Spartinivicinus marinus: one gene and its partner. The protein of the gene in region 2 binds, or shares a complex with, the protein of the main gene of each other region. Links are inferred from orthologs where the notes say so. Each region holds a gene or a part of one and is shown on either strand. Other genes may lie near its edges.

Region 1 (3,426 bases), 3.2 Mb from region 2 along the record:
ATTATCGGAGTAGAAGCGGCTGGCGAAGGCTTAGCCACAGGTCGACATGCAGCACCCTTATGCGCTGGTAAACCAGGGGTATTGCACGGTAATCGTACTTACTTAATGGAAGATGATGCTGGACAGATTATTCATACCCACTCTATTTCAGCAGGCTTAGATTATCCTGGCGTAGGGCCTGAACATGCTTGGTTAAAAGATACGGGTCGAGCAGAATATGTGGCTGTTACTGATCAGGAGGCATTAGCCGCATTTCATCGTTTAACTCGTATGGAAGGGATTATCCCAGCTTTAGAAAGTAGCCATGCGTTAGCTTATGTAGAAAAGCTGGCACCCACGATGGCAAAAGATCAGGTCATTGTGGTCAATTTATCAGGCCGTGGCGATAAAGATATTCATACCGTAGCGGCAATTGATGGCGTGGACTGGAGCTAACGGGGCGAACAATGAGTCGAATACAATCTTGTTTTGAACAACTGAAAAAAACACAACGGAAGGCGTTGATTCCTTATGTCACTGCTGGTGATAATTCACCTCAGCTTACTGTCCCATTAATGCATGCTATGGTGGAAGCGGGAGCCAACATTATTGAGTTAGGAATTCCATTCTCTGATCCCATGGCTGATGGACCTGTGATTCAGCAGGCTTGTGAGAGAGCGCTGTCCCACGGGGTTACGTTGTCAAACGTATTAGCGATGGTGGCTGAGTTCCGTAAGAGAGATAATCAAACGCCTGTTGTATTAATGGGATATCTCAACCCAGTGGAAGTGATGGGGTATCAAGCATTTGCTGAAGCTGCTGCTGATGCGGGTGTCGATGGTGTTTTGACAGTGGACTTACCTCCTGAAGAAGCTGGCCCGTTGGCTGATCAGCTAAAAGCAAAGGATATAGATATTATCTATCTACTGGCCCCCACGACAGCGGAAACTAGAATTAAAACCATTTGTGATAGTGCCTCTGGGTTTATTTATTACGTTTCCTTAAAAGGCGTTACTGGGGCTGCTACCCTTGATGTCGATGCAGTCAATCGTCAGCTGACACGGATTCGGCAATATACCCAGTTGCCTGTGGGTGTCGGGTTTGGTATTCGAGATGCTGAAACTGCCAAGGCAATTGCTCAAACGGCAGATGCTGTAGTTGTTGGTAGTGCAATTGTTAAAAAAATTGCAACAGGTACTGATGATCAAGCCACCATTGCTGCGGTTAAAGACCTGCTAGGCTCGATACGTCAAGCAATTGATTAAAAAGTGCTGTTTGGCGTTTGCCTCTAACCTTATTTTTGAGCAAACGTCAACCGTTCTTATATAGGGTTTTATCGTATTTTTTGTTTGTAGCGGAAGTGCTAGGGTATTGCCCCGGATTATTCATAGGGGTTCTGCATTAGCACCTCCGCTTTGTTATTTTAGGTAGCAACTTATGGCTAATTGGTTATTAGATAAATTTAATCTGCCGTCTTTGTCTGGCTCGAAAAAACACAGTAATGTGCCAGAAGGGCTGTGGAAAAAGTGCGTCAAGTGTGGGGCAATTCTGTATCAGCCAAAGCTTGAGGAAAATCTCGATGTGTGTCCAAAATGTGACCACCATATGCGGATTTCTGCTAGCACACGTTTAGATTACTTTTTAGACCCAGAAAACCGTGAGGAAATTGCTGCAGACTTAGAGCCGGAAGATCGCCTGAAATTCAGAGATAGTAAGAAATATAAAGACCGGTTAAATGCTGCACAAAAACAAACTGGGCAAAGAGATGCACTATTAGCCATGAAAGGCACCGTTCAAGGTGTGCCAGTGGCTGCAGTAGCCTTTGAGTTCTCCTTTATGGGTGGCTCAATGGGGTCTGTCGTGGGAGAGAAGTTTGTTCAGGCTGTAAATGTGTGTTTGGAGCAGCGTTGTGCTTTGGTTTGTTTTGCGGCCAGTGGTGGGGCGCGAATGCAGGAAGCATTATTTTCCTTAATGCAAATGGCAAAAACCAGTGCTGCACTGGAAAAACTAAAAGCTGCGGGTTTACCTTTTATTTCTGTTTTGACCGACCCAGTTTATGGTGGGGTTTCTGCCAGTTTAGCAATGTTAGGGGATGTTAATATTGCTGAGCCAAATGCATTGATTGGTTTTGCTGGTCCTCGAGTTATTGAGCAAACCGTTCGGGAAAAACTACCTGAAGGCTTTCAGCGCAGTGAGTTTTTATTAGAGCATGGCACGGTTGACATGATTTTACAGCGAAGCCAGCTTCGTGAGCGAATTGCCTCATTATTAGAAAAAATGACTTTTTATTTCACTGCGGAATTGGCTGCTAATGAGGTGGCAGCTGAAGAAGAGACGACAGCTGCTGTTGATCAGCCCCAGAGTGATGAAGCCAGTGAAACCAGCGAGCCAGCCGCTGAAGCAAGTACCGCAAATACGGAAGAACAACCTGCAACAGAACCTAAAAATGAGGTTTAAACAGTTACCTGAGTGGCTCTCTTGGTTAGAGGGCCTTCATCCTACTGAAATTGATCTTGGCTTAACGCGTATTCAACAGGTTTTTACCCAGCTTAATCCAGCTAAACTTGGCAAGAGGGTAGTGACGGTTGCGGGCACTAATGGCAAAGGCAGTACTATTGCCATGCTGCAGGCAATTTTGCAACAGGCGGGCTACCGGGTAGGGGTATATACCTCCCCTCACTTTTTACGCTATAACGAGCGGGTGGTGATTAATGGCCAGCCAGTATCGGATAGCCAGTTAATCGCCGCCTTTCATGCCGTTGACATCGCTAGGAAAGATATCTCCCTGACCTACTTTGAGTTTGGCTCCTTAGCAGCTTTTTGGTTGTTTCAGCAACAGCCACTAGATGTTGTATTACTTGAGGTAGGCTTGGGTGGCCGGTTAGACGCAGTCAATATTATTGATCCTGATGTCGCAGTGGTGACCAGTATTGGTTTGGACCATGAAAACTTCCTAGGTAATGAGTTAAATACGATTGCCTGGGAAAAAACCGGTATTGTTCGATCAGGCATTCCACTGATCTACGGTGATGAAACCCTGTATCCATCGGTTATCCAACGAGCTGAAACGGAACCGTTTCAGTTGTTGTGTAAAGGACAGCATTTTACTGCTGAACAGCAAACTAAGACCTGGATATTTAAAGGCAAAACAAACGTTGATGAGGCTGGGGAAGTGGTTGATTGTGAAATACCTGATCTGCCTTATCCTTCGTTGCCTTTTACCAATGCGTTAACTGTTTTGCAAACACTGCAACTGTTATCTTTACAAGTACCTTATGAAGCCATAGTGAAAGGCTTAATGGGTGCTAGCTTATTAGGTCGTTTGCAAATTGAGCATGTAACGATTAAAGATAAACCCGTTAAACTGATTTTAGATGTTGCTCATAACCCGGCTGCAGCACACATGGTGGCACAACGTTTAAAACAAGCCCATCATTCTCAGCGTGC
Region 2 (3,195 bases):
TGGCAGTGCTGTGTATATGGGGGCACTTCAGTTTGAAAGAACCAAAGGCTGGTCTGCTTTATGGCAGTCTCTGGGTATTGTCATGATGATTTATGGGGTTTGCTTAATTATTGGTGCCGCTCAAGGCCAGCAAGACCCACTTCGCCCCCTATCTTTTGCCAGCAAGGTGAGCGCAAGCCCTACCAACAACAACCAGGGCTTCACTAAAATTTACACAACCCAGGAGTTACAGCAGGCACTAGCTAAAGCTAAAAATCAGCAAAAACCTGTTATGGTTGATTTATATGCCGACTGGTGTATTTCCTGCAAAGTCATAGAGCGCGAAGTATTTCCTGCAGAAAATGTGAAACCTCTTCTTAGCCAATTTTCATTGATCAAGCTTGATATCACCGCTTTCAATCAAAACCAACAACAGCTGCTCAAACAATACTCAATTTTTGGCCCACCAGCGCTGCTATTCTTCAGCCGAACCGGTGAAGAATTAGCAAATCTTCGTGTACAGGGAGAGATAACCGCTAACTCCCTGGAAAATCACTTAAGATCGACGCTAAATCGCAGCTAACTCCTGCAAGCTTGAACATTTGCTTCTATAATTACCAGTTCAGCCCTAAAAATGGATAAAGTTACGCGATCTTGCATACAATATTAGAGATTTTGCGTTCAAAGTCTTTAATCATGCAAATAGTGGACAGCGGCTGCCATTTTATGCACAATCGGCCGTTACATTTTTGATCATTAACTCTGTCATTACCCGTTACTGTCAGCATAAACCAGTTAATAAGGTAACTGCTGGCAGCAGTTGAGTATGACCTCAGTCGGCATGATTTGTAGTACAAGCGGAGACAGCTCAAACTCTGAGAGCCTTAACTTATGGCAACAATCTTAGTGCTGCACGGGCCTAATTTAAATTTATTAGGCACTCGGGAACCAACTATTTATGGTTCAACTACTTTAGATGATATCAACCAGACCCTGACCACTCAGGCCGTTGATCATGGTCATCACCTGCAAACACTGCAAAGTAATGCAGAGTACGAGTTAATTGAACGGATTCATGACGCAAAGCGTGAAGGGGTTAACTTTATTATTTTTAATCCTGCGGCTTTTACGCATACGAGCGTGGCACTGCGCGATGCATTATTAGGGGTAGAGATTCCTTTTATCGAGGTTCACCTTTCTAACGTCTATCAACGTGAACCTTTTCGGCATCATTCTTACTTTTCGGATGTTGCTGTTGGGGTAATTTGCGGGCTGGGTAATCAAGGCTACGAGCTAGCACTACAAGCAGCCATCAAACAGCTAGAAAACTAAGAGCTAAAGAGGCACACCTGCTGCATTTTTTAGCGCTTTGCAAAACTTAAGACCAAACAAAAATTTAAAACCAGTAAAAGCACAACAAATATCAGTACGTCACTGTTTTGTTTTTGCTTCAACAATAAGTTCAATTTATCCGAGATGACGCTATGGATATTAGAAAAGTAAAAAAACTGATCGAGTTACTAGAAGAGTCTGGTATTGATGAACTGGAAATCAAAGAGGGTGAGGAGTCAGTTCGTATTAGCCGACACGCTAACTCACCTATGATTGCTCCTGCTCAATACGCAATAGCTGCACCAGCAGCGCCAGCGCCTATTGCTGCGGCAGCAGCTCCAGCGGAAACAAAAGAAGAGTCTACACCTGCTGCCAAGCCAACAGGCCACCAAGTAACTTCACCGATGGTAGGTACTTTTTACCGCGCACCTTCTCCTAGCTCACCTGCTTTTGCTGAAGTTGGCCAACATGTTAAAGCTGGCGATGTTTTGTGTATTGTTGAAGCAATGAAAATGATGAACCAAATCGAAGCTGACAAAACAGGCACAATCGAAGCCATTTTGGTGGAAAACGGTCAACCTGTAGAGTTTGATCAGCCGCTGTTTACCATCGTTTAAACCGACTCGACAGTAGCAGGATACCCACCATGCTTGAGAAAGTACTCATTGCCAACCGAGGGGAAATTGCACTACGGATTTTACGAGCCTGCAAAGAGCTTGGCATCAAAACCGTTGCAGTCCACTCTAAAGCGGATGAATCACTAATGCATGTACGCTTAGCAGATGAAAGCGTTTGCATTGGTCCAAACAACCCCACTGAAAGCTACTTAAATATTCCGGCTCTTATTAGCGCAGCAGAAGTTACTGATGCTGTCGCTATCCACCCAGGCTATGGGTTTTTAGCTGAAAATGCTGACTTTGCAGAGCAAGTAGAGAACAGCGGCTTTACCTTTATTGGCCCATCACCTGATGTGATTCGCTTAATGGGTGACAAAGTGTCCGCCATTAAAGCTATGCAAAAAGCAGGTGTTCCCACCGTACCTGGCTCAAATGGCCCACTAACGGGTGACAAAGAGCGCTCTCTTGCCATTGCCCGTGATATTGGCTATCCAGTTATTGTTAAAGCATCTGGTGGTGGCGGTGGTCGTGGTATGCGAGTTGTTCATAGTGAAGCCCACTTACTTAGTGCAATTAATGTTACCCAATCTGAAGCCTTGGCTGCTTTTGGTAATGAAATGGTTTATCTGGAAAAATTTCTGGAAAACCCACGCCACGTTGAAGTTCAAATACTCGCCGATGGCCAGGGTAATGCCATTCACTTGGGTGATCGAGACTGTTCACTGCAACGTCGCCATCAAAAGGTTATTGAAGAAGCACCAGCCCCAGGTATTCCTGAAGAAGCGCGCCACGACATTGCTATGCGCTGTGTAAATGCCTGTATTGAAATTGGCTATCGTGGTGCAGGTACTTTTGAGTTTTTATACGAAGATGGCAATTTCTACTTCATTGAAATGAACACTCGGGTTCAGGTTGAGCACCCAGTATCTGAAATGGTGACTGGGGTCGACATTGTGAAAGAGCAACTATTGGTTGCTAGTGGCCAACCTTTAAGTATCAAACAAGAAGATATCACTATTAAAGGTCATGCCATTGAGTGTCGAATCAATGCTGAAGACCCCAAAACCTTTATGCCATCACCTGGTGAGATTAAACACTTCCATGCTCCAGGCGGTATTGGAATTCGTGTCGATTCTCATTTATATAGTGGTTATAAAGTCCCTCCTTATTACGACTCGCTCATCGCTAAAGTCATTAGCTATGGTGAGACCCGAGAAGTTGCCCTGGCTAGAATGCGTCACGCGCTAGATGAGCTGGTTGTGCATGG

Evidence for each region.
Region 1: the proteins of accB (region 2) and accD are in contact, whole or in part, in a solved structure (PDB 8UXZ), measured with the Escherichia coli proteins. The link is inferred for Spartinivicinus marinus from one-to-one orthologs.

What each region holds. Positions count from the first base shown.
Region 1 is NZ_JAPJZK010000001.1:289,776-293,201, reverse strand. What follows is about bases 453-3,426. They hold accD (acetyl-CoA carboxylase, carboxyltransferase subunit beta), read left to right. Parts: upstream 453-1,416; coding sequence 1,417-2,436; downstream 2,437-3,426. Other genes in these bases: folC (bifunctional tetrahydrofolate synthase/dihydrofolate synthase), read left to right, coding at 2,426-3,426; trpA (tryptophan synthase subunit alpha), read left to right, coding at 453-1,244. Outside these bases: trpB (tryptophan synthase subunit beta), read left to right, coding at 1-435; more of trpA, read left to right, coding at 447-452.
Region 2 is NZ_JAPJZK010000001.1:3,453,700-3,456,894, reverse strand. Bases 453-3,195 are described here. They hold accB (acetyl-CoA carboxylase biotin carboxyl carrier protein), read left to right. Parts: upstream 453-1,463; coding sequence 1,464-1,928; downstream 1,929-3,195. Other genes in these bases: accC (acetyl-CoA carboxylase biotin carboxylase subunit), read left to right, coding at 1,958-3,195; aroQ (type II 3-dehydroquinate dehydratase), read left to right, coding at 871-1,311; dsbD (protein-disulfide reductase DsbD), read left to right, coding at 453-562. In the rest of the region: more of dsbD, read left to right, coding at 1-452. UniProt on the Escherichia coli protein: This protein is a component of the acetyl coenzyme A carboxylase complex; first, biotin carboxylase catalyzes the carboxylation of the carrier protein and then the transcarboxylase transfers the carboxyl group to form malonyl-CoA.